Regions from separate parts of the Rhizobium sp. WW_1 genome, predicted to be linked through region 1. Evidence: predicted binding sites of a transcription regulator. Region 1 holds the regulator's gene; each other region holds the start of a gene.
What was found. The regulator PhoB, encoded in region 1, activates phosphate uptake and scavenging genes when phosphate is short. The targets are predictions, from matches to a motif close to TGTCATNNANCTGTCAT.

Region 1 (7,892 bases):
GCGCCTGGCTGATCGTCAGCCCGATGGTCATCGACCGCCTGGTGATCAAATCCTTTCCGGAGGAGGTTCAGTCTCTTCCGCAGGCCGAACTCAATCTCAGCTACGGCATGGTGCGCAGCATCGCCCACGGCATGCGCCTGCTCGATAGCGGGGAACTTGCCGATGTCGACGGCGGCAAGGCCGATCTGCAATTGCTGTTGGCGCAGAAGGGCGTCCCCCTCGCCGTTCGCCCCACCGGCTACATGATCGATGCCGCCAACAAGTATAACAGCATGCGCGAAGTGAGCCGCGTGGTAATGTCGGCAGCGGCGATCGTCCTGTCGCTGCTCTGCGCGGTTTACGGCCTGCGTGCCATTGCGCTGCGCTTTCGTGCCCGCAACCGTGTCGAGCAGGTCATTCTCGGCGCGCTGATCATAGCCTCCTCCATCGCGGTGCTGACGACCGTCGGGATAGTCGTTTCCATGCTTTCGGAGGCGGCGCGTTTCTTCAGCATGGTGCCTGCCAATGAATTCTTCTTCGGCACCGTCTGGGACCCGCGCTTTGCCGGCGCCGGCTCGCAGACGTCGGGCACCTTCGGCCTGATCCCGCTGCTGGCCGGTACGATCTATATCGGCTTCGTCGCCATGCTGTTTGCCGTGCCCATCGGCCTGTTCGCGGCGATCTACATGGCCGAATATGCCTCGGCCCGCGTGCGCTCCATCGCCAAGCCGATGCTGGAGGTTCTGGCCGGCATTCCGACGATCGTCTACGGCTTTTTCGCTCTCATTACGGTCGGTCCCTTCCTGCGCGATATCTCCGCCGAGATCGACGGTCTGATGACCGGGAACTATAGAAGCTTCATCGAAGCCCAGAGCGTTTTGACGGCGGGCTTCGTGATGGGCGTGATGCTCATCCCTTATGTCTCCTCGCTGTCGGACGATATCATCATGGCCGTACCGCGCTCGCTCCGCGACGGTTCGCTCGGCCTTGGCGCCACGCGTTCCGAAACGGTCAAGCGCGTGCTGCTGCCGGCCGCCCTTCCCGGCATCGTCGGTGCGCTGTTGATGACGGCGTCGCGGGCGATCGGCGAAACGATGATCGTGGTGCTGGCGGCGGGCGTGGCTGCGCGTATGCAGCTCGATCCTTTCGAGCCGATGACGACGGTTACGGTGAAGATCGTCAACCAGCTGACCGGCGATCTGGAATTCACGTCGCCGCAGACGCTCGTCGCCTTCGCGCTCGGCATCACGCTTTTCTGCCTGACGCTGTGCCTCAACGTCTATGCGCTCTACATCGTGCGCCGCTACAGGGAGCAATACGAATGAGCGATGTTGTATCCTCCCCTCAGCTGAACATGCCGCGCGGCCTGACGCCAGGCGCGCCCGCGCGTCGCGATATCGGCATCGCCAGGCGCTATGCCGCCGAGCGCCGGTTCCGCGCCTACGGCATGACCGCGGTCATCTTCGGTCTCGTCTTCCTCATCATCCTCGTTTCGACCGTGGTCCGCACCGGCTATACCGCCTTCGTCCAGACCTCGATCACCTTGCCGATCGAATTTACCGAGAAGGTGATCGATCCAACGGGCAAGCGCGCCAGCGACCCGAAGGTGCTGATTGCTGCCAATTATCCGGTTCTCGTTCGCGACGCGCTGGTGAAGGTGCTTGGCATCGATCCGGCCAATCGCGCCCTCGTTCGCGAGGCGACCGCGATGGTGTCGGAAGGCGCCAGGGTCGCGCTGCGCGACCGTGTCGTCGCCAACCCCGCGATCATAGGGACGACCGAAAACGTCACCTTCCTTGCCAGTGCCAATATCGATTCCGCCAACAAGGGCCAGATCGATCTCACGGTCGATGAAAAGGACCGCAAGGTATCCGACCGACAGGTCGCCTGGATGAAGCAGCTCGGCGATAGCGGTGCGCTGTACAAGGCCTTCAACAGCGGCCTCTTCGTATCGGGCAATTCCAGCCGGCCGGAAGCAGCCGGCCTAGGCGTCGCGCTGATTGGTTCGCTCTATCTGATGCTGACCGTGCTGGTGCTTGCCTTGCCCGTCGGTGTCGCCGCCTCGATCTATCTGGAGGAGTTCGCGCCGAAGAACCGGCTGACGGACCTGATCGAGGTCAACATCAACAATCTCGCAGCCGTACCCTCGATCGTCTACGGCCTGCTGGGCCTCTCGGTCTTCATCAACGTGATGGGCCTGCCGCGTTCGGCCTCGCTGGTCGGCGGTCTCGTGCTGAGCCTGATGACGCTGCCGATGATCATCATCGCCACGCGTTCGGCGCTGCGCGCCGTGCCGCCGTCGATCCGCAGCGCGGCGCTCGGTCTCGGCGCTTCGCGGATGCAGATGGTCTTCCATCATGTGCTGCCGCTTGCCATGCCCGGCATTCTGACGGGCACGATCCTCGGGCTGGCGCATGCCCTCGGCGAAACCGCGCCGCTGCTCCTGATCGGCATGGTCGCGTTCGTCGCCAACTATCCGGCATCGCCCCTCGATCCTTCGACGGCGCTGCCGGTGCAGATCTATATGTGGGCAAGCGAAGCCGAGCGTGCCTTCGTCGAGAGAACGTCCGGTGCCATCATCGTCCTGCTCTTTTTCCTTGTCGCGATGAATATCGGCGCGATCTTGCTGCGCCGCCGTTTCGAGCGGCGCTGGTAGGGGAGGGCCGGAAAATGAACATGATGACGGAAGCCGCAAGCGAAAGAGCATTGACCAGGAAGATGATGACGATCCCCTACAAGATGATCGGCCAGGACGTTTCGGTTTTCTATGGCGACAAGCGTGCGCTCTTCGATGTCAATCTGAAGATCCGTGCCAATACGGTGACGGCACTGATCGGCCCCTCCGGCTGCGGCAAGTCCACTTTCCTGCGCTGCCTCAACCGCATGAACGATACGATCGAGACCTGCCGCGTCACCGGCAAGATCACGCTCGACGACCAGGATGTCTACGACAACAGCATCGACGTGGTGGAATTGCGCGCGCGCGTCGGCATGGTCTTTCAGAAGCCGAATCCGTTTCCGAAGTCGATCTACGAGAATGTCGCCTATGGCCCGCGCATCCACGGCCTGCATCGTTCGAAAGCCGATCTCGAGCATATCGTCGAAACCAGCCTGCAGAAAGCCGGTCTATGGGGCGAGGTGAAGGATCGGCTCCACGACGCCGGCACGAGCCTGTCGGGCGGCCAGCAGCAGCGCCTGTGCATCGCCCGCGCCGTTGCCGTCAGCCCGGAAGTCATCCTGATGGACGAGCCGTGCTCGGCGCTCGATCCAATCGCAACCGCCAAGGTCGAGGATCTCATCCACGAGCTTCGGGAAAACTTCACCATCGTCATCGTGACGCATTCCATGCAGCAGGCAGCCCGCGTTTCGCAACGTACCGCAATGTTCCACCTCGGCCATCTGGTCGAGGAGAACGACACCGATAAGATGTTCACCAATCCCGACGATTTCCGCACGCAGGATTACATCATGGGCCGTTTTGGTTGATGATGTCAGGCGCGCGGCACATTTCACACAGTTCACCTTGAGGATAGAAAAATGGTCTCCACTCACATTCTCTCTGCCTACGACGAAGACCTGAAGTTCCTGACGCGCCGCATTGCGGAAATGGGCGGCTTGGCCGAGCAGATGGTCAGCGACAGCGTACGCGCACTGGTCAACAGTGACACCGCTCTTGCACAGAAGGTCATCTCCGACGACGTCATCCTCGATCATGCCGAACGCGAAGTCGGCGACAAGGCGATCGTCACCATCGCCCGCCGTCAGCCGATGGCCGCCGACCTTCGCGAAATCATGGGCTCGATCCGCATCGCCTCCGATCTGGAGCGTGTCGGTGATCTCGGCAAGAACACAGCCAAGCGCGTCATCGCGGTGCAGGGCACGGGCGTTCCGCGCCGTCTCGCCCGCGGCATCGAGCACCTCTCCGAACTGGCTCTGAGCCAGCTCAAGGAAGTTCTGGACGTCTACGCCACCCGCTCGCCGGACAAGGCTGTGTCGATCCGCGAACGCGACGAGGAAATCGACGCGATGTACACCTCGCTCTTCCGCGAGATGCTGACCTACATGATGGAAGATCCGCGCAACATCACCACCTGCACGCATCTTCTCTTCTGCGCCAAGAACATCGAGCGCATCGGCGACCATGCCACCAACATCGCCGAGACGATCTATTACATGGCGACGGGTGCTCAGCCCGAAGGCGAGCGCCCGAAGGACGATACCGCCAATACCGTCGGCGCGGTGACGGAATAATCTGGAAGCGAAGAAGGGAGACCATAGGCGCATGGTTCCAAGAGTTGCTGTTGTAGAAGACGAGGAAGCGCTCAGCGTTCTGCTGCGCTACAACCTCGAGGCCGAGGGCTTCGAGGTTGACACCATCCTCAGAGGCGATGAAGCCGAGTTGCGTCTCCAGGAGCGCATCCCGGATCTTCTGATCCTCGACTGGATGCTCCCCGGTGTATCCGGCATCGAGCTCTGCCGCCGGCTGCGTATGCGGCCGGAGACGGAGCGCCTGCCGATCATCATGCTGACGGCCCGCGGCGAGGAAAGCGAGCGCGTGCGCGGGCTTTCGACCGGCGCGGACGATTACGTCGTCAAGCCGTTCTCGACGCCGGAGCTGATGGCCCGCGTCAAGGCGATGCTGCGGCGCGCCCGTCCGGAGGTTCTCTCCACGGTGCTGCGTTGCGGCGATATCGAGCTGGACCGCGAGACGCATCGCGTCCATCGCAAGAGCCGCGAAGTGCGGCTGGGGCCGACGGAATTCCGCCTTTTGGAATTCCTGATGTCCTCGCCGGGCCGCGTCTTCTCGCGCTCGCAGCTGCTCGACGGCGTATGGGGACACGACATCTATGTCGACGAACGCACCGTCGACGTCCATGTCGGCCGCCTGCGCAAGGCGCTGAATTTCTCCAATATGCAGGATGTCATCCGCACCGTTCGCGGCGCGGGCTATTCCATGGAAGCCTGAGCGGTTAGCCGCTCAGGCATCGACATAGCGGCGGAAAAAGAAAACGGGCCTCGAGGGGCCCGTTTCTCTTTGTCTTGCGTTGGATTTCAGCCGTTGTTGTTGCGCCGGCGGTCATGCACCGGCTGGTAGGCCAGGCGCTGGTGATAGGTGCAATAGGGCGACGAATCCGGGCTGTCGTTGCCGCAGAAGTGGAAATCATCCTTCAGCGGGTCGCCGACCGGCCACTTGCAGGTGCGCTCCGTCAGTTCCGTCAGGCCGAGGCGACGGGAGATCGGAACGACGACATTTGCAGCCGGGCGATACTGAATTTCGTTGACGGAATCGACCTCGATCTCTTCCTTCAGCATGGTTGCGCCCTGCTGGCGGGTGACGACCGTACGGGTTGCAACGCGCGAGCCGAAACTGGCGGGGCGAGGTGCGGCAGCGCTGCGCTTCGGCGTGCGCGCTGCGGTTGTCGTGCCGCCCGCCTTCGCTCGGCCGGGAAGGTTCAGGCGATGCACCTTGCCGATGACGGCATTACGGCTCACGCCACCGAGCTGCGCAGCGATCTGGCTGGCGCTCAATCCTTCGGACCATAGCTTCTTCAGCTTCTCGACGCGTTCGTCTGTCCAATTCATGCCCTGTCTCCGCTGTCGCGTTTCCGATGGCAGAATCCCTCACCATTGCCTCGGATGGGAACGAGGCACGAAACGCTCTAAAATTGTGGTGACTAGTTCCGCCGCATGCAGTCTAGCAATTGCTTTTTAACCTAGTGTGAGGCTGACTCCGTGACAAGAGTCGGCGGAATCTTGAGGAATCGATTTCGAGGTTTTCCCCAACTTGCTGTCCGGGCGTGGCATTTCTGCAATAGCCGCCGTCGAACCCATCTCTTTTGCCCGCAAGCGCTTTCTCGCACCTGCCAAAGCGCCAGTTTTGTTGACATCGCGGTGCAAAACATCAATAGTGCCCGGGCCGCCGCAAGGCGGCATTTTTGATTTTTTCGGACCCGTTTCATCAAGCCGAAGCGATCGGTCCTTAAAGTTGTGATCGAGGAGATATGGCCATGGCCGAGACCACGCCGCTTTATGACACCTACATGCGCGCTCCACTGCGGTTCGAGCGAGGCGAGGGCGTCTGGCTGGTCACGGAAAGCGGTGAGCGCTACCTCGATTTCGCCGCCGGCGTTGCTGTCAACTCGCTCGGCCATGCGCATCCCCATCTCGTCGCCGAATTGAAGGCGCAGGCCGACAAGGTCTGGCATCTGTCCAACCTCTATGAGGTGCCTGGCCAGGAGAAGCTGTCGAAGCGGCTGACGGAAGCGACGTTCGCCGACAAGGTCTTCTTCACCAACTCGGGTGCGGAAGCGCTGGAATGCGCCATCAAGACGGCGCGGCGCTATCAGTTTGCCAAGGGGCATCCTGAAAAGTTCCATATCATCACCTTCGAAGGCGCCTTCCACGGCCGCACCATCGCGACCATCGCCGCCGGCGGTCAGGAGAAATATATCGAGGGCTTCGGCCCGAAGGCGCCGGGCTTCGATCAGGTTCAGTTCGGCGATCTCGATGCGGTGCGTGCTGCCATCACCGACGCGACGGCCGCGATCCTGATCGAGCCGGTGCAGGGCGAGGGCGGCATCCGTCCGGCGACCAACGAATTCCTGCGCGGGCTGCGTGAGATCTGCGACGAGCACGGCATGCTGCTGATCCTCGATGAAGTCCAATGCGGCGTCGGCCGCACGGGCAAGCTCTTTGCCCATGAATGGGCTGGCATCAAGCCCGATATCATGGCGGTCGCCAAGGGTATCGGTGGCGGTTTCCCGCTCGGTGCCTGCCTTGCGACGGCGGAAGCCGCTTCGGGCATGAAGGCGGGCACGCATGGATCGACCTATGGCGGCAATCCGCTGGCTATGGCAGTCGGCAACGCCGTCCTCGACATCGTGCTGGCAGAGGGTTTCCTGCAGCATGTGCGCGATATCGCGCTGGTGTTCCGCCAGGGGCTCGCCTCGCTCAAGGATCGCTTCCCCGATATCATCGAGGACGTACGCGGCGAAGGCCTGATGCTCGGCATCAAGGCGGCCATTCCGCAGGCGGATCTGCTGCAGGCGATCCGCGCCGAGCATCTGCTTGGCGTGCCGGCCGGCGACAACGTCATCCGCCTGCTGCCGCCGCTGGTCGTGACGGCTGAGGAGGCACGCGAAGGTCTCGCTCGTCTCGAGCGTGCGGCCGAACGTGCGCGTATTGCCCGCACCAAAAAATCGGCTTGAACTCAACGCCCGCAATCGGGGCGTTCCTGCCCCACGCGGGCGTTATTGTTTTTTCTGGAGTACAGGTAAGGACATGGCTTCTCCGAAACACTTTCTCGACCTCTCTGCCGTTCCGGCCGCCGATCTGCGCAACATCATCGATGACGCGATCGTGCGAAAGAACGCGCTGAAGGCCGGCACGGCCGACAAGCCGCTGGCCGGCAAGATGCTGGCGATGATCTTCGAGAAGCCATCCACTCGAACCCGCGTCTCCTTCGATGTCGGCATGCGTCAGCTTGGCGGCGAGACGCTGTTCCTCTCCGGCACCGAAATGCAGCTTGGCCGCGCCGAGACGATCGGCGACACGGCGAAGGTGCTGTCGCGCTATGTCGATGCCATCATGATCCGCACGACAGACCATTCGCGCCTGCTGGAGCTGGCGGAACATGCGACCGTTCCAGTCATCAATGCGTTGACCGATGATACCCATCCCTGCCAGATCATGGCCGACATCATGACCTTCGAAGAGCATCGCGGCCCGATCAAGGGCAAGACCGTTGCCTGGACGGGCGATGGCAACAACGTGCTGCATTCGCTGATCGAAGGTGCGGCGCGCTTCGGCTATCGCATGAATATGGCCGTACCCCTTGGTTCCGAGCCCAAGGATCACTATCTGAACTGGGCCCGCAACGAGGGCGCCGAAATCATGCTCTCGCATGATGCAGA
Region 2 (7,892 bases), on a different contig from region 1:
ATCTCCGCCCCCGATGTCATATCGGTCAACGCATAGGAGTTTGCCGAACAACGAAATGGCGGCAAGAACCGGCGACGGCATCAACCGATCCATTCGTGCAGTTGCCGGCTTGTGCGCCGCCAAAGGATAATTCAAGCAAATATGCGCTGCAGCAAGGCCCGTCTAAGCCTCCAGTCTTGGCTGGACGCGAGTGATCGCAGCGAGAGATAGCGGCAAATTCGCGCCTGTCGGGCTCAAAAAGCGGCAGCGAGGCGACTTTGGTGGCTAATTATCGACAATAAATGTCGGATTATGTTGCCATTATACATCTATCCTTTACATATATGCGGGCATCCATGCGGAGGAGCTTCGTCATCGCTTCCTAAGCAACGGCGGCTTGACAAGGAACGCTAACCTGAAGAGATCGAACCAATGGCAAACTTTCTTGAGAAATGGACTTCAAAAAAGGCTGATAAGCCGAAGGCTGGCACGCGGAATGTCGTCGATACATTTCGTGCTCGAGTGGCGGAACAGAAGGCATATCTGGAGGAGTACGAGCGTGACGCGGCCGGCTTCAAGAAGTGGCGCTCCACTTGGTTCCAGCGTGTTCCCGGCGGCTTCGGTGTGACGGTCGGTCGCGATTCCGTCAATGCCGGTCGTGGATTGAGCTATGTCGTTGTTGATGGCGTCAAGGACGTGGCAGATTTTCTCGATGATCTGGCCCATCACGCAGAACATGATACCGGCTTCCGGCAGGCTCTCGAACAGAACCGTCAGCGTCGTGTCGCACTTCTGAATGCGGCAAAGACCGGAGGCAAGGCAGCGGCGTCGAAGACCAAGGCGAAGGCCGCCAAGCCAGCAGCAGCCGCAAAGTCGGCCGCCGTCAAGCCCGCAGCTGCCAAGGCTGCACCGAAGGCTACTCGCGCAGCAAAGGCTGCCCCAGTAGCGGCACCGGCCGCTGCAGAGGCAGCAAAGCCGAAGCGCACTCGCAAGCCGAAGGCTGCTGGCGCAGCCGAATAAGACTTAAGAAGCCTGCTTCATGTGGGCTTTGCTTTACTATCGTTCTGATAGAGGCGAACGTGCGAGCTGTTGCAGGCTCGCACGTTTGTCTATGGCTGATCGCGAGTGTCGGCAAGTCCGAGCGGTCAGGAGCAAACCGCTCGAAGCTCTTGATCAGGTGGCTGCGTATTGAAGCGGTTGATGCATCGCGATCATATTCGGAGTTGTTTGATACAACTCAATGATCAAGGATGAGCAGCTGGATTTCGATCAAGGCAGACTCAGGCAGCACCATTGCATAAGTCGCTTCTATGCGAGGCTCGATTCAAAGAAGGAGGCGAGCTTGGTGATCGCAGGCGAGACATATTCGTCTTTTGTCGTAGGGATCGACATGATCGGCAGCGTCGATCCAGAAAACCTCCTTTAGCTTGCACGCAGCCATGTATGCCTCACTCGTCATCCATGAGGTTACGACTTTCGCGCCGAAGTCGTCTTTGCCGTCGGCTATGACAGCCCATCGCAGTTCAGCCGCGAATATCGCCGCCGGTTCGGCTCTCCTTCCGCAGAGGACGGCAGGAGGTTGCGGCAGGTCAATGCGTTGAGCGAAGCTTCTTCCTTGGCCGGCTGATCGAGGGGGCGCGATGCGCTCGGCCTTGAGAAAGTTTGCTCCGCGCTCTGCGGCAATCCGGAAGGAGCGGCGCCTGCCGCCCCTTCCGGTCGATTTCACTTTTTCTCGCTGTATGCCTTGAGGGCGGCGGCGACTTCATTCTTGGCCGCTTCCGCATTGTCGAAGCCACCGACCTCGACGACCTTGCGGGCATCGGGAAGCTGCTTGTAGACGCGGAAGAACGCCTGCAGGCGATCCTGCTCGACCTTGGGAAGATCGGAGATTTCCTTGATGCTGTCGTAGGTCGGGTCGATCTTCGTCGTCGGCACGGCAACGATCTTGTTGTCGACTTCGCCGCCGTCGATCATCTTCAGCACGCCGATTGCGCGCACGCGAACGATGGCGCCGGGAACGATGGGTTCGCGCGTATAGACGATAGCGTCGAGCGGATCGCCGTCGCCACCGAGCGAACTGGTGATGGAGCCGTAGTTGGCCGGATAGGCGACAGGCATGGACTGGAAGCGATCGACGACGATGTGACCGGTCTTGGCGTCGATTTCATACTTGGTGAAGCTGCCGGCCGGAATCTCGATCGCGGTGTAGAATTCCCGGCTTTCATCCTTCGGCTGAGGATAATCGATGTAGGATACGTAATCGGTTGCCGAAGCAATGCTGCTGGAAAGAACCGTCATTGCAATGACGGAGATAAGCTTTTTCATAATACGCCCCCGCGTTAAGGTTGAACGTAGTCGACCTAATCAGGGGTTGTTACGGGCTTGTGACATGAACTGCTGAATGCACAGCTAAGTGCCTATGTCCGGCCTTTGCTGCTGCATCTATCCGAATGCGCGCACATTGCGGCGGATCGTCTGCGGCGGCTGGCCGAGGACGCGCAGGAAGGCGCGGCGCATGCGTTCGCGATCGGCAAAGCCGACTTCGGTAGCGATTTCATCCATTGAATGACGGCCGTCTTCGATCATCAGCCTTGCTGCCTCCACACGCAGGTTCTCGATCGCCTTGGCGGGCGACTGGCCGGTTTCGCTGCGGAAGACCCGGTTGAACTGGCGGGGGCTGAGGCTTGCCGCCTCGGCCAGTTCCTCGACCGACACGATCTTGCGCAGGTTTCTTCCCGCAAAGTCGAGCGCGCGTTGAACACGGTCGGATTTTGGCTCCAGTTCCAGAAGGGTCGAAAATTGCGACTGGCCGCCGGCACGGCGATGATAGACGACAAGCTTTCGAGCCACGGTTCGCGCCAGCTCTTCTCCGTGATCCTTCTCGATCATGGCAAGAGCGAGGTCGATGGTGGCGGTCATGCCGGCCGATGTCCAGATGGACCCGTCGATGATGAAAATCTTGTCGTCATCGACTTTGAGAGCTGGGAAGCGATCCCGGAGTTCCCGTGCGAAGATCCAATGTGTCGTTGCGCGGCGACCGTCGAGCAGACCGGCTTCCGCCAAAGCAAAGGCGCCTGTGCAAGGCGCCGCGACACGCCGGGCGAATTTTGCCGCCTGACGGATATAGTCGAGGATTGTGGAAGACGTGGGCGAGATCTCCGTGGCCGCGCCGATAAAAACGGAATCGAAAATAGCATCGCCAAAGGCTTCCGTTTCGACACTGAAGCCCGCAGACGAGCGCACAAGTCCTCCTGCCTCCGAAAGAAGCGTCACGCGGTAGAGTTCCCGCCCGCTTGCCAGGTTTGCGATCTCAAAGGCGGTCACTGCTGTAAATCCCATGACCTGAAAGCCGGGGAAGATGATAAATCCAATGGAATGCATGGCAAAACTCGCGGCTGGAAAAGGTGCTTATAGCACTTCTCCGCCACCAGAAGCAGTGATTTCTTCATGGTTATGGCGAGCACTCAGGAGATCATGTCTTAAAACGCTGTGAATATGACATTTCGGTCATCAGCATTCACGCGTATTGTTTCTGCACGCGGGATGACAACGCCGCAGCACAAGGAATGGAAACAATGACAAATTCACTAGGCAAGGCATTGGTCACAGGCGCTTCATCGGGCATTGGCGCTGTTTACGCGCATCGGCTTGCCAATCGCGGCTTCGACCTCATTCTGGTGGCGCGCAATGAAGAACGGCTTTCGGCGATCGCAGATAGGCTGCGCAAGGAGACGGGGCGCAAGGTCGACGTCATCGCGGCGGATCTCGGCGCTTCGGGCGATCTTCGCCGCATCGAGCATGTCTTGAAGACGGACGAGGCGATCACGCTTCTCGTCAACAATGCCGGCTTCGGCGGGGCGGCCCCCTTGCTGGAGGCGGATGTCGACAGGATGCAGCAGATGATCGATCTGAACGTTACGGCACTGATGCGGCTCACCTATGCCGCCGTGCCGGGCTTCGTGGCGCGCGGGGGCGGTTCCATCATCAATATCGCGTCGATCGTGGCAATCGCACCGGAATTGCTGAACGGCGTTTATGGTGGCACGAAAGCCTTCGTGCTGGCCTTCAGCCAATCGCTGAAGCACGAGTTGGCGGAAAAGAACATTCGCATACAGGCGGTTCTGCCCGGCGCGACCGCCACGGAATTCTGGTCGGTTGCCGGCATCTCCGTCGAGCATCTGCCGTCGGAAATCGTCATGTCGACTGAGGACATGGTCGATGCCGCTCTGGTGGGGTTTGATCAGGGAGAGCTCGCGACGATCCCGGCTCTCGAAGATGTCGGATTGCAGCAGGCCTATGAAGCTGCACGAGAGGCGCTGAAGCCCAATCTGTCGCGATCGGCTGCAGCTCGACGCTATCAGGTGAAATAGAAGTTGATCGACTGAATGGAACGACCGGCATTCACATATGAGGGCCGGTCATTCAAAAGCCATAAAACTGACGAGGCTCGAAAGAGCAAGGTGGATCGATACGATCCAGACATCTCGCGCCTGATATACTCATGAGATGCGACCCATACACCGAGGTATATCGCGGTGGGAATCGCTTTATCTATAGGGACCTGAATGAGAAGGTTCGCCGCGACCAAAGCAGATCTGCGAGGTTCAATGCGATGTATTCCATCCAAGATCGCACGCCCGTTTCAATCGTTATCGCAAATTACAACTACGCCCACTTTCTGAAGCGTAGCATCGACAGCGCATTGGAGCAGGATTACGCCGACGCCGAAGTCATCGTCGTCGACGATGCGTCGAGCGATGCGACGGCGAATGTCATTGCCTCCTATGGCTCTAGAATAAGAACGTGTCTGCGCGAAGTGAATGGCGGACATGCTGCAGCATTCAATACAGGCTTTGCGTCCAGTCACGGCGAGATCGTACTGTTTCTCGATGCGGATGATTATCTCTATCCGAATGCGGTGTCGGAGGTTGTCGAAGCATGGGAAGAGAAGACGGCGCAGGTTCAGTTCCGGCTGCATATCGTTGATGAGGAGATGCATGTGAAGGATATATTTCCGCCGATGGAATTGCCGTTCGATTCCGGCGATGTCATCCCGGAACTGTTGCGCAAGGGTCGCTATCAAACGACCGTTACAAGCGGTCTGGCGTTCAAGCGCTCGGTGCTGGACAGGGTGATGCCAGTCCCGGAGCCGGAGTTCCGGCAGGGTGCGGATGGATATCTTGCAACGGTGGCACCGCTCCACGGCGAGGTGACGTCGATCGAGGATTGCCTTGGCGCTTACCGCATTCATGGCGCCAATCACTCCGTCTTTGCCGAAAAACTCGGCCAGCGTGCACGGTGGCGTATTGCGCATGATTTTCGCCGATTGAAAGCATTGTCGGATCAGGCGGCGGACATTGGATTGGATGTGCCCGACAATGCCGGTCTGCGCGATCCCGTGCATTTGGAGGAGCGTTTGGCATCGCTTTGCATCGATAGGAGTCAGCATCCGGTTGCGGATGATTCCAGGCTCTCGCTGGCTGCGGCTGGCGCCGTTGCGAGCCTCAAAATGAAAGCATCGCGAAAACGTCGCCTGGTGCTGGCCGGATGGTTTCTTTCAATCGGCGTGCTTCCTCGAAACATGGCAAGGACTATTCTGTCCTGGAAGCTTGTCGCCTCGTCGAGGCCTCGGTTGCTCTTGCGTCTTTCGAAAACCATCAGACATGCGATCGGGTAGATCGAGTCGGGAATTCAAGGGGCGCATGTGCTAATCGATGGTGCGCTCCTAATCGGTGGCGTCCGATTTGCGAGAGGGGCCCATCAATGTGTCGACCACGCCTTGATGATGGACGTTCCTGTCGTAACGGCTATCGGTTGCAAGTTGCATCAGGCCTGCAAAAGCATCCTTGGCCGTGGGCTTCTTTCCCTCCCCGCGAAGATAGGCAGTCAATCGATTATAATTGTCATTCGCCTTGATCTCCAGCGGATTGCCCGCGCCCATTTTCTTCAGGGGCCACCACGACCAGCCGATGCCGTTTTTCTCCTGCAAAGCGACGGCGCGGGCATACCAGTCGTTGTTGTTTTCGCCGGATTCGCCGTTCCAAAGCGGCATGTCATATTGTTCGCGCAGCTTCAGGAATGGCTCGATTGATTCCTGCGTCGTCGGTGTCCAGTATTTGTGAAAGCTGAGCGCCGTATTGCGATCGGCAATCGGCAATATGCCGGCGTAGTTGTTGCCCCAGCAATTGCCTTCGATGATCAACATGTGGTTGGTGTCGATCGCGCGGATTGCGCGGATGGTGCGCTGATAGATATCGCGCAGCGGCCGGTTTTCGGTTTCGCGGCAGCCCCCCTTGTCTTTCTCGTCCTGGAAACCCCAATTCGGCTCGTTGAGGAGATCGTAGCCGGCGATTGTCGCCTCGCTCTTGTAGCGCCGCGCGATTTCGCTCCAGAGCGCGATCATCATTGCCTGGTTCCTGTCGCTATTCCAGAGCGAAGGCCTGCTCGGATTGCGGTCGGAAATGGCGATGTCGTGACCCTGGCCGCCAGGTGCGGCATGCAGATCGAGGATCAGATACATGTGATTGGCTTTCAGCCAGCCGATCAGTGCATCGACCCGTCGAAAACCTTCTTCGTTCCATACGATATCCCGTGGTGCATCCTTGCCGCTTCCGTCCTTGATGAACAGTTGCCAATGCATCGGCAGACGCACGCTGTTGAAGCCCCACTTGGCCATCGCATCGATATCCGCCCTGGTCACGGCATTGTCGCGCCAGGACCGATAGAACTGCTCGGTCTTTTGCTTGCCGACGACTTCCGAGATGCGGTGGCGAATGATGTGCTGCGCCTTGAGATTGGCAAGGCCCATCATGTAGCCTTCCTGCACCATCCAGCCTCCAAGGCCAAGGCCGCGCAGGATGAGCGCATTGCCCTTCTCATCGACGATCCGCTGATGATCGGCGCGAACAAATCCGTCTGCATGCGCCGACGGCGCGAATGATCCCAGACAAGCAACAGACAGGCCAGCGAGTAACAGCAGAAAATGCCTCATGAATCTCAACTTGCCTGAAACTTTGGCGCCATGTGGGCGCAGCGTGGTTTTGTCAGGGTAAAGTATTGCGAGACGGGTTCGCGACAACCATCAGAGCCTTATTTATTGCTGACGACATGGTCGTTTTCGCTATCTGCGCCGGTCTTTTGACGGGTAATTAGTCTTCCGATCCCTGCCGGGTGGTGTGGGTGAAGACAGGAACGGCCAGATCGATCGCCAGAGCCAGCACCATGGCGCTGGCGCCGATCAAGAAGAGCAGATGATAATTTCCGCCGGTTCGTCCGAAGAGGAAGGAAAGTCCATAAGCTGCCACCGCCTGGAATAATGCGAAGAACACCGTCGCCAGGCTCCAGGCTGCCTTTTGTTGGGCCGGATGATGTGGCAGCAGTTCCGCGATCCGGCCGAGCACCAGGGGAGCGGTTCCGGTGACGAAGGCGCCGACGATCAGGCTCGAGGCGATGAGCCATGCCTGTCCGAGGCCAAGAGCGGGAATGACGACAGCGAAGGCTTCCAGCAGGAAGGCGAGCCGCAGTGCCGCCGCAAAACCCGTTCGATCCGCGAGATGGCCGGCAAGAAGCGGGCCTATCGTCGCGCCAATACCGAAAAGAACCCAATATTCCGCCCCGACCTGCAGGCCCTGGCCCATCCCCCGTGCGACGAAATCGACGAGGAAGATCATGTGCGGCACCCAACCGGCCGCGTTGAGCGCATATTCTACATAAACGGCACGCAGCGTGCCGGGCGCCGGGATGTGGAGGGAATGATGGGTCGGGGCGGGCGATGCGACGACATCACGCGGCCATCCGCTCCAGGCGATGATGGTCAACAGCAGCGACAGGGCTCCGAGGCCGAACCACGTTTCGCGCAGGCCCTGCTGCAGCAGCAGGGGGACGAGCGTGCCCGATAGCGCAACGCCGGCGCC
Region 3 (7,892 bases), on a different contig from region 1:
GCAGTCTCGTATTCTATGCTTCAGGTGGGCCTTGCCCTTCCCGCGGATCGGATGCGCCCTGAGAACGGACCACATCTATCGCGCGAGATGCTGTCTGTCCAGAGGCCATGATTTGGAATTCAGGTCGGCTCGTAGCGCACATAGGCGAACTCGTCACCATTCGGCGACCAGTTCGGCACGTTGATCGATCCCTGCCCGCCGAAGAGCTCGAACAGGGTCGTGATATTGCTACCATCCATGTCCATCAGCCGCATCCGCACATTCAGGTCGCGCGGATGATCGAAGACATCGGGGTCGTAGGAGATCAGCACGACCTTGTCGTTCTTGGGCGACGGATGTGCGAACCAGTTGCCGTAATTGTCGTAAGTCACCTGTTCCAGACCCGTGCCGTCGGGATGGATGCGCCAGATCTGCATCAGGCCGGTGCGGCTCGAATTGAAATAGATCCATTGCCCGTCGGCTGAGAAATCGGGCCCATCATTGCGGCCCTCGCCATGCGTCAACCGCGTCTCCTCGCCACCATCGATCGAGATCGTGTAGATATCGAAAAGATCGTTGCGGATACCACAATAGGAGAAGCGCTTCCCGTCCGGCGACCATCCGTGCCAGTAGGACGGCAGATTGGTCGTGACCTGCCTTGGCGTGCCGCCCTCTGCAGGCAGAACGTAGATGCAGGCCTTGCCGTGCTCGGTCTTGTCGGAAATGGCGATCAGAGAACCATCTGGCGAGATGCCGTGATCATTGTTGCATCGCGTGGCGAAGCCTGTATCGACACGTGCAATCCCGCCCGTGCCATCCAGAGGCAAGCGATAGAGCAACCCGTCGCCGTTCAGCAGCAGATAGCGCCCGTCTGGCGAATAGTTCGGCGCCTCGACAAGCTCGTCCGTCTGCCAGACCACCCGGTTCTCCCCGGTGCGAATATTGTAGATCTCGACCGAACTGCGCATCTGTCCTTTTCCTGCCATCGAGCCGCGCGATCAGCGATCGCGGAACCGGTTGGTGATCGGATAGCGACGGTCGCGACCGAAATTCTTCTTGGTGATCTTCACGCCCGGCGCCGACTGCCGGCGCTTGTATTCTGCAAGATAGAGCAGATGTTCGACGCGATGCACCGTCGCGACATCGTGGCCGCGCGCCACGATCTCCTCGACCGACATTTCCTTTTCCACCAGGCATTCGAGGATATCGTCAAGCGCCGGATAGGGCGGAAGCGAATCCTGGTCTGTCTGGTTCGGCCTGAGTTCCGCCGAAGGTGCCTTGTCGATGATGTTGTGCGGAATTACCTCACCCGAAGGGCCGAGCGCGCCGGGCGGCACATGCAGGTTGCGCCAGCGCGAGATCGCGTAGACCTGCATCTTGTAGAGGTCCTTGATCGGGTTGAAGCCGCCGTTCATGTCGCCATAGAGCGTGGCATAGCCAACGGACATTTCCGACTTGTTGCCCGTCGTGACCACCATGGAGCCGAACTTGTTCGAGATCGCCATCAGGATCGTGCCGCGCGCGCGGCTCTGAAGATTTTCCTCGGTGATGCCGCTCTCGGTGCCCTCGAACAGATCGGACAGAGCCGAGGTAAATCCGGTAACGGGATCCTCGATCGGCACGATGTCATAACGGCAGCCGAGCGCCTTGGCGCAATCGGCCGCATCCTTCAGCGAATCCTGCGAGGTGTAGCGATAGGGCAGCATCACTGTGCGCACACGCTCCTCGCCGAGCGCATCGACGGCAATCGCAGCGCAGATCGCCGAGTCGATACCGCCGGACAGGCCAAGCACGACCGACTTGAAGCCGTTCTTGTTCACATAGTCGCGGAAGCCCAGCAGGCAGGCGCGATAATCGGCCTCTTCGCCTTCCGGAATATGCGCCATCGGCCCTTCCGCGCAGTGCCAGCCGTCGCCGTTCCTCTTCCAGGTCGTGACTGTCAGTGCGGTCTCGAACTGGCTCATCTGAAAGGCCAGCGTCTTGTCGGCATTGAAGCCGAAGCTTGCGCCGTCGAAGACCAGCTCGTCCTGCCCGCCAAGCTGGGCGGCATAGATCATCGGCAGGCCTGTTTCGATAACCTGTTTCAGCACGACCTGATGGCGGATGTCGACTTTGCCGCGATAATAGGGGGAACCATTCGGCGAGAGCAGGATTTCCGCACCACTTTCAGCCAGCGTTTCGCAGACGCCGAGCTCACCCCAGATGTCCTCGCAGATCGGAATGCCGAGCCGCACGCCGCGAAAATTCACGGGCCCGGGCATGGCGCCCTGATCGAAGACGCGTTTCTCGTCGAATTCGCCGTAATTCGGCAGATCGACCTTATCGCGGATGGCGATCACCTTACCGCCATCGAGCACCGCGACGGAATTATAGCGCCCGGTTTCATCCTGCCTGGGAAAGCCGATGATGACGCCGGGGCCGCCATCGGCCGTATCGGCAGCCAGGCTCTCGACCGCCTTCCAGCAGGCGCGAATGAAGGCTGGTTTCAGCACGAGATCTTCCGGCGGGTAGCCGGAAATGAACAATTCCGTCAGCAATACGAGCTGCGCGCCTTCGCGCGCGGCGTCGGCGCGAGCTTCACGCGCCTTGGCGAGATTGCCGGAGACGTCGCCGACCGTCGGATTGAGCTGCGCGACGGCGATGCGAATGGTGTGGGTAATCTGGCTTTGCTCTGTCATGCCATACATTTAGCGAGGGCGTCTTTCTTCCGCAACCGCCTTCCATCCCCCAATAGGCATCAAACGCCGCGCCATGCGCGGAGGCGGTATTTTCGCCCCGGAAAATACCCGGCCTGCCTTGCGGTTCATGCGTCATTCATGACAGAAGCATGACACTTTTATGAACGATACATAGCATTCGGAGACATCATTGGTCGCATTGGTCATCGAGTCCGCCTTGGCGGGCAGACTTGCTCTTTTCCAGAAGATCGGCGCAGCAAGACAGAAGTCCGCCACTCTACGTCTGCTTCTGAGCCTTTCGCTGACCTTGTTTTTCTCCCTGTCCATCGTGGTCGCGGTTGAATGGGTTGCGCGCGGCGAATTCGGCGCGGCTTGGTCCTATCTCCTTTCGACCTCCCGTCCCGGCTTCGCCACGATCGGCGTCGTTATGCTAGCCATGCTGATGCTGGATGCTCTGGTCTGCCGCGCGCATCTATCGGCCTTGATCGTCGCTCCGCTGCTGCTCTTGCCAGCCTTCATTTCCAGCCAGAAGCAGAATTATCTCTCCGATCCGCTCTATCCCTCGGACTTCTTGTTTGCGCGGCAGATCATGGAACTGATGCCGGTCATGGTGCGCGATCGCCCGTGGACGGCCGCAGCCCTCACAATCGGCATTGTCGTCGGGATTTCAGCCTTCATCATCGTCTGGCGCTACGTGCGGAGCCACGCCGTCGTGCTTTCGCGAAAGGAGCGCCTCGGCCGGCTTTCGGTCTGTCTCCCGCTGATGGCGCTTTTTACCTCGCAGATGAACCCGACCCAATATTCCTTCGTCCGCGAAAAACTCGGCATCATTCCGATCGTCTGGGACCAGACGGAAAATTACAGCCATAACGGCTTCATCGTCGCCTTCGTGTTGAATCTGCCCATGGCCGACGTCAAGTCACCGGCCGGATACGGACCTGACGCCATCGACGCCATGCCGGCCAGAAATTACGGCTATCTCTCCGGCCCGCGCCGGAAGCCCGACGTCATCATGCTCATGAGCGAATCCCTTTGGGACCCGACACGGCTCTCCAACGTCGCCTTTACGCCAGACCCGATGCCGACGATCCGCGCCAGACAATCGGGACATGTCTTCTCGCCCGAGTTCGGCGGCATGACCGCCAATGTCGAGTTCGAGGCGCTGACGGGCTTTTCCAATGCCTTCCTGCCCTATGGCAGCATTCCCTATCAGCAATATGTGCGCCGCCCAATGCCGTCGCTCGCCACCTTCTTCCGCGGCGAAGGCTATATGGCACGCGCGCTTCATCCCTTCAGCGGCTGGTTCTGGAACCGCAACGAGGTCTATCGCGCCTTCGGTTTCGAGGAGTTTCATACCCAGGAAACGCTGCCGCCCATGGACAAGCGCGGCATGTTCGCTGCCGACGATTCCCTCATGAAGGAAATCATGCGCGAAGGCGATGCGGCCGAGCGCCCGTTCTTCTTCTTTGCGGTCACCCTGCAGGGACATGGTCCCTACGAAGCCAATCGCTATGCCGAAAATACTGTCGATATCGCCGGTAACCTGAACGACGACGATCGCGCCGCACTCGCCACCTACGCCCAGGGCATGCGCGAAGCCGACGACAGCTTGAAGATGCTGATGGACTGGGCCCAAAAGCGCGAGCGCGAAACCATCATCGTCCTCTGGGGCGATCATCTGCCGCCCCTCGGGAAGGTCTATCCGAACACCGGCTATATGCCCCAGCCGGTCGCCACCCGCAAAGCCCCGCTCGATGTCATGAAGCGGGAACACGAGACGCCGCTTGTCGTCTGGTCAAGCAAGAAAGGCATTCGCAAGGACATCGGCACCATCAGCCCGTCGCAGCTGCCCTATCACCTGCTGAAGACCGCAGGCTACGAGCATCCTTTCTACACAGGCTTTCTCGGTCGCGTTCAAAGGAAATACAGCATCATCGACCGCTATCAGCTTACGAACCGCGACAACCATACCTTCCCGGATTGGGCGCGCAGGGAACAGGAGCTTGACCCGACGGTGCGCGACTATCGCTACCTGCAGCACGACATGATGTTCGGGCGTCAATATGGGTTGGAGCGCTTCTTCCCGTCCCATGCGCAATTGCTTGGCCTGGAAAACAGTTAGAGCAATTTCAGCAAAAGTGCGCCGGCTTTGTGGAGCCGGCGCGCTATTGCAGGAATTCGAGAGACAAGGAACGCATCTTGGAGACGATGTGTTTCGCCGGATAAGGGAATCCGCCCAAGCAACACACGCAACGGCTCTATGCCTCTTCAAGTTTGAAACCCTTCGGTCGTTGCATTTTTGCCCTTTGGTCTAATAGTTGCATTCAATGCCACCAGGACCTCGGAGCCCTCCCAATGCACAATCTTCCCAATTTCATTCATCTGCATTTTGACAAGACGGCCGATCAGCTCGGCGATATCGAAAAGCGCGTTCTCAAAAAGGCGCATGAACGCAAAATTATCTCCACCGACATCAATGCCGCCATCTCGGCTGAATCGTCGACCGGACAGCGCCTGGCTGATAGCATTGCCCGGATCGGCGGCTCCTGGTCCTTCATCATCAGCTTTCTCGTATTCCTGGCGGTCTGGTGCGTCGTGAACACCATCCTCCTCACCACAACCGCCTTCGATCCCTACCCTTTCATCTTCCTGAACCTCGTCCTCTCGATGCTCGCGGCTATCCAGGCGCCGATCATCATGATGTCCCAGAACCGGCAGGCCGAACGGGACCGCTTCGAGGCCGCCAAGGACTACGAGGTCAATCTCAAGGCGGAACTCGAGGTACTCTCGCTGCATCAGAAGATCGATATGCAGGTACTCACGGAGCTTTCGATGGTGCGGGAAGAACTTGCCAGGCTGAGCAAGCTCGTCACCGAAAAAGGCGGCGTCTGAGGGTCAGTCGGAGGGGCCGGCCGTCAACAACCCCGGCCGCCCCTGCCGATATTGCGGCAACCCATCGCTGATCTCGTAATAGTCGCCCTTGTCGGCGCAGTAGATGTGATAGGCTATCTCAAGACCGCTCGGCTGGTCGAACAGACCGGCCATGATCGATATTTCATCTGCGCCATCAGCTACCCAGAACAGGGCCGAGCCGCAGGTCTTGCAGAAGCCTCGGCGGGCAAAGGTGCTGGCGCGATACCAGGTGATCGCCTCTTCTCCCTCGATGACGAGATTTTCGCTCGCAACGTTGGTCGCGGCATAATAGAGCCCCGTCTGCTTGCGGCACTGCGAACAATGGCAGGCGACGACCTCGCGCAGCTTGCCGCGTGTTCTGAAGCTTACGCTGCCGCAAAGGCAGGCACCCGTGTGTTCGTCGCGCATCATCGCTCCCCTTGTTTTCAGGCCAGCCTTTCCGAGAACGGCATTCGGGTCAATTTCAAAGAAATGAAGCGTCTTTCAGCCGGATTGATCCGGTCAGCACAAAAGCAAACGGGCCGGCTTTTCGCCGACCCGCTCTGCTATGTCATGGATGCGGCGTCGTTCAGCCGTGCGCGCGCATACGCTTCTCGTCGCGGCCGCCCTTCATCCGCTCGGCGAGCAGGAAGGCAAGTTCCAGGGCCTGGTCGGCATTGAGACGGGGATCGCAATGGGTGTGGTAGCGGTCCTGCAGGTCTTCGGCGCCGACGGCGCGGGCGCCCCCCGTGCACTCGGTCACATCCTTGCCGGTCATCTCGATATGGATGCCGCCCGGATGCGTGCCTTCAGCGCGATGGATCTGGAAGAAGCTTTCGACTTCCGACAGAATGCGCTCGAACGGACGCGTCTTGTAGTTGTTGAGCGTGATCGTGTTGCCATGCATCGGATCGCAGGACCAGACGACCTTGCGGCCTTCCTTCTCGACAGCGCGGATAAGGCGCGGCAGGTTGTCGGCAACCTTGTCATGGCCGAAGCGGCAGATCAGCGTCAGGCGGCCGGCCTCGTTCTCGGGGTTCAGAATATCGATCAGGTTGATCAGGTCGTCCGCCTGCAGCGAAGGACCGCACTTCAGCCCGATCGGGTTCTTGATGCCGCGGAAGTACTCGACATGTGCGTGGTCGGCCTGGCGGGTACGGTCGCCGATCCAGAGCATGTGGCCCGAGGTCGCGTACCAGTCGCCCGAGGTGGAGTCGACGCGGGTGAACGCTTCTTCGTAACCAAGCAGCAACGCCTCATGGCTAGTGAAGAAATCGGTCTCGCGCAGGCTCGCATTGGTTTCGGCGGTGATGCCGATCGCCTTCATGAAATCCATCGTCTCGCCGATGCGATCGGCAAGCTTGCGGTAGCGCTCGCCCTGCGGGCTATCCTTGACGAAGCCGAGCATCCACTTCTGCACGTTTTCCAGATTGGCGTAGCCACCCATGGCGAAAGCGCGCAGCAGGTTCAGCGTCGCAGCAGACTGGCGATAAGCCATCAACTGGCGCTCCGGATTGGGGATGCGCCCCTCTTCGGTGAAATCGATGCCGTTGATGATATCGCCGCGATAGCTCGGCAGCGAGATGCCATTCTGCGTTTCGATGTTCGAGGAGCGCGGCTTGGCGAACTGACCGGCGATACGTCCAACCTTGACGACCGGCAATTGCGCGCCAAAGGTCAGCACAACGGCCATCTGCAGGAAGGCGCGGAAGAAGTCGCGGATCGTATCGGCACCGTGCTCGGCAAAGCTCTCGGCGCAATCGCCACCCTGCAGCAGGAAACCGTTGCCCTCGGCAACATTGGCAAGATGGGCCTTCAGACGGCGGGCTTCGCCGGCAAAAACCAGCGGCGGATAGCTTGCAAGCTGGGCTTCTGTCTCTGCAAGCGCTGCCTTGTCCGGAAAATCCGGCACCTGCTGGATCGGTTTTTGCCGCCAACTGCTGGGTGTCCAATTCTGTGCCATATCACTCACCTGCTTGTGCGCCCGGTCTTGGCCGGGCGTGCCGTCGTCGTAAATAACGCGCGCTTATAAACCTTTGCCGTCCGCTTGCAAAGGCAGGCGAACTACTGTGCTGATCTTTTGTGGCGAGGGGCGAAACTAGCCCAACGAAGCGCGTTACACGCGCTCGCCGTTGCGGATGCGGTAGCTCGGCGAATACATCGTCACCAGTTCTTCCGCTGCCGTCGGATGCACCGCCATGGTGCGATCGAAATCATCCTTGGTGCAGCCCGCCTTCAGGGTGATGCCAAGCAACTGCGCCATTTCACCGGCATCGTGGCCGAGAATATGGGCACCGATAACCTTGCGGTCGGCAGCATTGACGATCAGCTTCATGATCATCT
Region 4 (7,892 bases), on a different contig from region 1:
CATAGGCTGGTCGATACGACCACGCTGGTCAGGCGAAAGATATTGCTTGGCCGGATCTACATCGCGCTGATTGCGCCATTTCACCGCCTGATCGTCACGACGATGCTTGCCGATTTCGGCAAGCGGATGCGCGCGATCAGTTCCCCGACGTTACCGTAAAGCCCTGCTTGCGGAAGAGAGCCACGAGGCCCTGATCGCCGACGAGATGCAGCGCGCCGACGGCGATGAAGGCGTTGCCCTTGTCAAGAACCGGTGCTGCGCGCTCGGCCATGACCTTGTTGCGGTCGAGGATAATGCGCTGCTCGAAGGCGGCGGTGTCGTCGTCGGTGATCTTCTGGTCGGGTTCGATCACCTTCAGCATCGGGATCATCGCACCGATATTGCCGGCGAGATAGAGGCCGGTCATGGTTTCGTTGACATCGTTGATCTTGTCACCCAGTTCGAGCGTCTGCATCAGCGATTTAAGATGCAGGGCGATCGGCAGGTCGCTCATGGCCTTGGCCTGCTCGGCCAACGTCTCCAGTCCGACCACCTTCTTGCCCTCGGCGGCGGCATCGGTCGCCAGTTTCTGGTCGAGGAACTTTGCGCCTGCGGTCTTGCGGCGAACCTCGCAGCCGGTCATTTCGAATGAGCTCGAGATCAGCCATGGCTGCATGCGGGAAACGGCGGCGAGTGCTATGCCACGCGCTTTCAGCCCCGCTTCCAGCTGGGCATTGTCCTCGGGCGAGAGATGTTGGCTGATGGTCGAGCCGTCGGTGAGCATCGTCAGGGACGGATTGGCGAAGAGGGCGGCCGCTGCCTTCTTGTCATCGAGGATTTCGTCGGATTCGACAACGATCGCATCGGCCGCCGCAGCGGCTTCCGCCGCACCTTTCGGCATGGTGAGCACGCGCGAATCCGAGACATGCATGGTGCCGAGCAGCCAGGACGGCTTCAGGCCGGGCTTTTCGATCTTCCAGAAGGTGCCCTTGCCGTTTTCGACCTTGTCGCCGGCGGCGATGATCGAGGCGTATTTTGCCGGGTCGGTCTTCTGAAGTTCGGCCATGAGATCCTTGCCGCCGCAGCTGTCGGATACTCCACCTTCGGCATGCGCCGGTTGCAGCGTCAGCATGGTCGCGACCAGCAGGATGGCGAGCATCAGCGGAAAGGCCGTGGCAAGCCACAGCATGATATCGCCGAGCGCCGGCTTCATCGATCGCATCGTCTTGGACCCGAGGGCAGAAATCATCAAAACCGTCCGTTCGCAGAGAGCATGATCCCTAGCGCCCGAAAGCGGCTTTCGGGAGGCATGCCGGGAGATTGCTCTGCTTTACGCGAACGAGACGGAGATTCCCTTAACGCGAGCGGTTAATCTTTCCTTATGCACGCGGATGGGCGCGGTCGTAGACTTCGAGCAGGCGCGAGGAATCGACGCCGGTATAGACCTGCGTCGTCGAAAGGCTGGCGTGGCCGAGCAGTTCCTGGATGGTGCGCAGGTCGCCGCCACCGGCGAGCAGATGAGTGGCGAAGGAATGCCGAAGCGCATGCGGCGTGGCGGTATCAGGCAGTCCGAAGGCGCCGCGCAGCTTCTGCATGCCGTGCTGGATGATGCCCGGCTGCAGCTTGCCGCCGCGCGCGCCGCGAAAGAGGGCGCCATCGGCCTCGAGATGATAGGGGCAGAGCTTGCGGTATTGCTCGACCGCTTCGGTAACGATCGGCAACAGCGGCACCAGTCTCGTCTTGTTGCCCTTGCCGGTGATGCGCAGCGAGGTCGCTCCCTGCGGAAAATCCTGCGGCTTCAGATCGAGAGCCTCGGAGATACGCAGGCCGCAGCCGTAGAGCAGCGTCAGCACGGCTGCGTCGCGTGCGGCGATCCAAGGTTCCTCGTGTAGCTGCGCTTCGTCGCTGACGACGGTGATCGCCTGTCTGTCGGAGAGCGGCTTCGGCAGTGATTTCGGCTGTTTCGGCGAACGCACGGCGGCAGCACCCGCAGCATTCACCAGGCCCTTCTTTTCGAGATAGCGCAACAGGGAGCGTAGGCCTGCGAGATTGCGTCCAAGCGAGCGCGCTCCCGCGCCATCCTTGCGGCGGGCGGCCAGAAATGCGCGAAAATCGGCGGGGCGAAGCGCATGGATATCTTCGATCGTCGCCGGGCCGCCGAGGTGGCCGGTGAGGAAAGTCAGGAACTGCCGGGTGTCGCGCTCATAGGCATTGAGCGTATGCGCGGCAAGCCGCCGTTCCCGGCCAAGCGCATCGAGCCAGCGGCTGCGTTCCGCCATCAACCCTGAGTCGGCGATGATCAACAATTCGTTCAGTGGAAAACCCCTTGAAATTCGGATCGCATCTGCCACTTTGAAGGAAGGAAGGTTATGGAATCGCTAACTTTCCCGCTGCTTCCGGCACGTTTCTCCCCCGTGCTGCGAACTCGGCTAGACTTCAATGAAACTGCATATGGCCCGATGCCGGATCTCGGATGGTTCGGCCTCCATATGCGAGGCGCTTGTCATGCTTCGATCATATTCGATTGCGATAGAATATATCCCAACCATTCAGGACCCTTCATGGCTCGCCGCGGCTCGATAACTGCACTGGGACAGCTTGCAGAGGCGATTGCTTTGGTGTCTCAGGGGCAGCCGGGACATATCGTCGACACTTTGATCGCCGAACGCGGTCAGAAGATCGTGCGCAATCCGCTCTGGCCGGTCATGCGCCCGTTTCTCTACACGCTGCTGCGCTACAACAAGGCGATAGAATTCGCCGATGATGTCGCCAAGCTTTCCGGCTTCCAGTGCTTCGAATATATGAGTGATCTGCTGCGGCTCGACATCGGCGTCACCCATGCCGACCGCATTCCGGCCTCCGGCGGCTTCATTCTCGTCAGCAACCACCCGACTGGCATTGCCGATGGCGTTGCGGTCTTCGATCTTCTGAAGTCGCACCGTCCCGACATGATGATCTTTGCCAATCGCGATGCGGTGCGTGTCAATCCGCGGTTTGCCGAGATGATTATCCCGGTGGAATGGCGCGAGGAGTACAAGAGCAAGCCGAAGACGCGTGAGACGCTGCAGCTGACCAACCGCGCCGTCGCGGAAGGCAAGGTGACCGTGCTGTTTCCCTCCGGCCGCATCGCCTATTGGGCGAACGGCAAGTTGAACGAGCGCCCCTGGAAAACCTCGGCGGTCGGGCTGGCGCGCAAATACAATCTGCCGATCCTGCCCGTGCATCTGACGGCGCGCAATTCCGGCCTGTTCTACTGGTTCGCCAAATGGTCGACCGAGCTGCGCGACATGACTGTCTTCCACGAGCTGCTCAACAAGCGCGGCGATCGGTTCGATTTCCTGGTCGGCAACCTCATTCCCGTCGAACATCTGGACGGCGACGTAAACGAGGTGACGAAAGCGCTGGAGAAGCACACGGTCTTCGATCTTGCTGCCGACGGCGACGCAAGCTTCTCGCCGCTTGTTCCCCCGAAGCAGGATGAGTCCCTGGTTTCGCATTCTCTTTGAGGGGGGAATCGGCTAAACCGCGTGGCATGCAGCTACGCTCCATGTTTGCCCGCAATTACCGCTCCCTGCGCTCGATCCGCATGGATCTTGCCGATGTCAACCTGTTCATCGGCGAGAACGGTGTCGGCAAGTCCAATCTCTATCGCTCGTTGCAGCTGGTGCAGGCGGCGGTTCGCGGCCGGCTCGCGCATGAAATCTCCAGCGAAGGCGGCATGTTCTCGGCCATGTGGTCTGGCAAGCGGCGTTCTCACGAGTCGCCTCGCATCCGCTTCGATGTCGAGCTGCTCGATATGGAGCGGGCGGCGACCTTCCGCTACTGGATCGAGGCCGGCATGCGGCCGCCAGGTGCTGCCGGTTTCTCGCTCGAGCCCGAAATCAAGGCCGAGGAGCTTTCGTTCGAGGGCGGGCGTCGGCCGGTGACGATGATGAAGCGCGAAGGGGCCGGCATTTCGGTGCGCGGGGAGACCGGCCGCATGGAGGCCTATCGCGAGCAGGCTTTGCCTTCGGAAACCGCGATCGCGCTGCTCGGCGATGCCGGACATTATCCGGAAATCGGCACCTTCCGCCGCGCCGTCGACGCCTGGCGGTTCTTTCATGGTTTTCGCACCGATCGCGGTTCGCCGCTGCGCGCGCCGTGTCTGGCGGTGACGTCGCCGATGCTGGATGAGGATGGCGCCAATATTGCCGCCGTTTTCGCCACGCTTGCGCATATTCGCGGAGATACGGTCGAGCTCGACCGGGTGATTGCCACTGCCCTCGGCGGGGCGCGGCTCGTCGTGCCAGCGCCGGAGGAAACGGCAGATTTCGGGCTGATGTTGCCCGAGTTTCCCAACCGCGTTTTCCAGCCGCGCGAATTATCGGACGGCCAGATCCGCTTCCTTGGCCTTGCCGCCGCCCTGATGTCCTATCGACTACCGCCGCTGATCGCGCTCAACGAGCCGGAGGCGAGCTTGCATCCCGATATGCTGCGGCCGCTTGCCGATATGATCGCGCAGGCGGCAAAGACGAGCCAGATCTGGATCGTCACCCATTCCGAGGTTCTTGCTCAGGCCGTGCGTGAACGCTGCGGGGCAAAACCGCGCCGTGTCATCCGCGAGGACGGTTCCACTTGGATCGACGGCATGCGGCTGACCGGTGTGATCGACGATGAGGACGAATAGCGGCCATCCGGCGGCACTCTCATTTTTTAGACATGGAAGCATCCCAAAAGGAATTTTTGAAATGACCTCTTTGAGCAGAGCCGCCGTGCTGACCGACCTAGCTGCCATGATCGCGAGCGTTGACTTGGCGCGGCCGATTCGTGTCGCTGTCGACGGCCGTACGGCGTCGGGCAAGACGACGCTGGCGAACGAACTGGCCGAATGTCTGAAGTCCAGCGGACGAGATATCATCCGCACGTCGATCGATGGTTTTCATCGGTCGAAGGTTGAGCGCTATGCGCGCGGTCGACATTCCGCCGAGGGTTATTACCACGATGCGCGCGATCTTCCAGCGATTAATGCCCTGCTTCTGAAGCCCCTGGGGCCGGGCGGCGATCGATGGTATCGCACGGCCTCCTTCGATCTGCACAATGACGTGCCGATTAAACAGGACCCGCAATTGGCGCCAGCCAACGCGATCCTCATCGTCGACGGGACCTTCCTTCAGCGGCCGGAGCTGCGCGAAGGCTGGGACCTCGCCATCTTCGCCGAAACCTCGGAGCATGTATCCGAGCAGCGCGGCATTGCGCGCGACACCCAGCTTCTGGGCGGAACGGAGACGACCCGCCAACTCTACGCCGACCGATACCGGCCGGCCTTTGCGCTTTATGAAAGCCTAGCCGCACCGGCTCTCGCTGCCGATGCGATTATCAATAATGACGATTTTGACCGGCCCAAGCTCCGGATTCGCGAAGGTGGCAGGCTGTCTGCGGTATAGCGAAATCTCTGAAATTCACGCAATCCGGTAGCAGATGCCACGTTCGGCATAGAGGTAATCACGGCAACTTTGCGCCACAAGCGGTCATCTACCCGGTTCGGATGTTTCGCCGGCAACTTTAGGGCCATGGTTACGCGTTATCAGCTCTTCTACAGGTTGAATGCGGAGCGGATGCCGTCAACTACGAACTGGATCGAAAGCGCCGCCAAGAGAACGCCGAGCAAACGAGTAAGCAGTACACGACCGCTGGCCCCGAGCACTCGGTCGACCTTCTGTGCCAGGAAAAGCGCAGCGACGACGAATCCCATCACGACAGCAATAACGGCTATCAACTCAAGTTTTCCGGCTATTCCGTCCAGTGTTCCCGCAATCAGCACTGTCGCGGACAAAGCACCCGGCCCGGCGACGAGCGGGATCGCGATTGGAAACACCGCAAGGTGATGCAGGTGTTCCTTGGTAATGGCAGCGTCACTGCTGCGCGATCTACGTTGCTGGCGGAATTCGAAGATCATTTCAAAAGCGATCGTCAGCAGCATCAGGCCGCCTGCAATACGAAACGCGCCCATCGATATGCCGAGCGTTTGAAGGATGCTCGCACCGAAGAGGGCAAATGTAGTCAAGATGCCGAAAGCGATGACCACGCCGCGGGTTGCAACCAGCTTACGTTGCTGGCGCGTCATGCCGTGCGTTACGCCGAGGAAAAGCGGCGCAAGGCCTGGCGGATCGACAGCCACCAACAAAGTGGTAAAGGCGTGAAGGATTGAACTAAAGCTTGTCACGCGTGCCTCCTTCACGTCGGCGTAGAAAGTCTGTCGATGCTCCGCAACCCCAGACCTCGGGAGACCAGAGGCTTCTATCGGTCACGGCTTGGTTCTGCCATTTGGGATTCTTAACCAAGCATCACGCCAAGAAGGCCGATTGTGTCGAAACGGGCCCATCACGCTAGGCAAGCAGAGGTATGGCGCCCGTTCGTTGCGCGAGTGACGGTGATCAACCGTCCTGAATTCTCGGTCTGCCAACTTGGCGTCGGTATGTTTCAAGAGGTACCGTGCTCTTGGTTGGCCATACATAGCGTCATTTCCTTCGGGCATTCGTGCGCTGTCGATGGACATGAGGTTCCATTTCGCGGTGCCGCGCCCAGCCTAACGACGACCTCATAGTTTTTCGATTGGGAACGGCTCTTGCAGAAATAGGAAAAGGATAAAGCCATCAGCCGACCTGAGCTCCCCGTAAAGGATGCCTGTCAGGCGGCTTGAGGGGCGTCCAATCCGGCGAAAGCCATTGTTTCGGCGCGATAGTGGTCGCTGGTGGTGCTGCTAGATGGGGCCGGATATTCAGGGCGGCTTCTAAATTGTCGGCATTTGCGAGCGTCCCTCGCTCACTCCCGGGTTTCCTTTTGTTCCCGTCCGGGGCATGGTCTGGCGCAATGAGCAAAGATTCTTCCGATCTGTTCGGTGCGCTTTTCGAGGCGGCGCCCGCAAAGCCTGTGATGAGCCGTACGGTTCCCGTTCTCGTGCCGATGCCGGCGCCGAGGGCCTATTCCTATGCCGTGCCCGAGGGCATGGCGGTCGAGCCGGGGTCGGTCGTGCAGGTGCCGCTCGGGCCGCGGCAGGTCATCGGCGTCGTCTGGGATGGCGACGATGATGGCGGGGTCGATCCGAAGAAGCTTCGGCCGATCAGCCATGTGTTCGATTGCCCGCCGCTCGGCAAGCATATGCGCGATTTCGTCGACTGGGTTGCCACCTACACGCTGTCGCCTCCCGGGCTTGTGGCGCGCATGGCGCTTCGGGCGCCGGCTGCTTTCGATCCCGAACCGATGGTGGAGGGCCTGCGCTTTATTGGCGGCCAGCCCGAGCGTCTGACGCCGGCTCGCACCAAGGTGATGGAGATTGCCGCCGATGGGCTTTCCTGGACGCGGATCGGCTTGGCGCATGCGGCCGGCGTTTCCACCAGCGTCGTCGACGGGCTGATCTCGCAGGGCATCTTCGAGACCATCTTCCTGCCGCCGCCGCCCGTGGTCGCCAGGCCCGATCCGGAATTTACCGCCTCGCGGCTGCAGGGGCCGCAAAAGGATGCGGCTGACGAGATCCTGGCCGATGTACGCAAGGGCGAGTTTGCGGTTTCGCTGATCGACGGCGTCACCGGTTCCGGCAAGACCGAGGTCTATTTCGAGGCCATCGCTGAAACGCTAAGACGTGGCAAGCAGGTGCTGATCCTGTTGCCGGAGATCGCGCTGACGGCAAGCTTTCTCGAGCGTTTTCAGGATCGCTTCGGCGCCAAGCCGGCCGAATGGCATTCCGACCTCGCACCGAAAATGCGCGAAAAGGTCTGGCGACAGGCTGTGACGGGTGAAGTGCGCGTGGTTGCCGGTGCGCGGTCCGCTCTCTTCCTGCCTTTCGAGGATCTCGGGCTGATCATCGTCGACGAAGAGCATGATCCTGCCTACAAGCAGGAGGATCGCGTCTATTATAATGCGCGTGATATGGCCGT

Region 2: a site for PhoB is predicted at 2,353-2,369, ahead of BJ928_RS14530 (inorganic diphosphatase). Genes of this name have one in related genera too.
Region 3: a site for PhoB is predicted at 2,796-2,812, ahead of BJ928_RS24875 (LTA synthase family protein). Genes of this name have one in related genera too.
Region 4: a site for PhoB is predicted at 2,481-2,497, ahead of BJ928_RS22235 (1-acyl-sn-glycerol-3-phosphate acyltransferase). Genes of this name have one in related genera too.

Annotation. Positions count from the first base shown of each region.
Region 1 is NZ_RAIN01000001.1:1,028,623-1,036,514, reverse strand. It holds gene pstC (phosphate ABC transporter permease subunit PstC) at 1-1,304, shown strand, start outside; gene pstA (phosphate ABC transporter permease PstA) at 1,301-2,635, shown strand; gene pstB (phosphate ABC transporter ATP-binding protein PstB) at 2,650-3,465, shown strand; gene phoU (phosphate signaling complex protein PhoU) at 3,517-4,230, shown strand; gene phoB (phosphate regulon transcriptional regulator PhoB) at 4,262-4,945, shown strand; gene BJ928_RS04875 (GcrA family cell cycle regulator) at 5,032-5,562, opposite strand; gene BJ928_RS04865 (aspartate aminotransferase family protein) at 5,988-7,187, shown strand; gene argF (ornithine carbamoyltransferase) at 7,261-7,892, shown strand, end outside.
Region 2 is NZ_RAIN01000004.1:297,242-305,133, reverse strand. It holds gene BJ928_RS14545 (hypothetical protein) at 412-999, shown strand; gene BJ928_RS14540 (hypothetical protein) at 1,220-1,405, shown strand; gene BJ928_RS14530 (inorganic diphosphatase) at 1,702-2,304, opposite strand; gene BJ928_RS14525 (GlxA family transcriptional regulator) at 2,422-3,360, opposite strand; gene BJ928_RS14520 (SDR family oxidoreductase) at 3,555-4,349, shown strand; gene BJ928_RS14515 (glycosyltransferase) at 4,592-5,656, shown strand; gene BJ928_RS14510 (glycoside hydrolase family 5 protein) at 5,705-6,970, opposite strand; gene BJ928_RS14505 (YbfB/YjiJ family MFS transporter) at 7,128-7,892, opposite strand, start outside.
Region 3 is NZ_RAIN01000009.1:131,407-139,298, forward strand. It holds gene BJ928_RS24865 (TolB family protein) at 120-947, opposite strand; gene BJ928_RS24870 (NAD+ synthase) at 978-2,657, opposite strand; gene BJ928_RS24875 (LTA synthase family protein) at 2,848-4,779, shown strand; gene BJ928_RS24880 (DUF1003 domain-containing protein) at 5,013-5,549, shown strand; gene BJ928_RS24885 (GFA family protein) at 5,553-5,978, opposite strand; gene BJ928_RS24890 (3-deoxy-7-phosphoheptulonate synthase class II) at 6,139-7,512, opposite strand; gene gor (glutathione-disulfide reductase) at 7,666-7,892, opposite strand, start outside.
Region 4 is NZ_RAIN01000007.1:308,561-316,452, reverse strand. It holds gene BJ928_RS22250 (DUF2867 domain-containing protein) at 1-159, shown strand, start outside; gene BJ928_RS22245 (TraB/GumN family protein) at 137-1,228, opposite strand; gene BJ928_RS22240 (tyrosine recombinase XerC) at 1,359-2,294, opposite strand; gene BJ928_RS22235 (1-acyl-sn-glycerol-3-phosphate acyltransferase) at 2,541-3,485, shown strand; gene BJ928_RS22230 (AAA family ATPase) at 3,512-4,645, shown strand; gene BJ928_RS22225 (uridylate kinase) at 4,707-5,402, shown strand; gene BJ928_RS22220 (MarC family protein) at 5,552-6,181, opposite strand; gene BJ928_RS22215 (primosomal protein N') at 6,829-7,892, shown strand, end outside.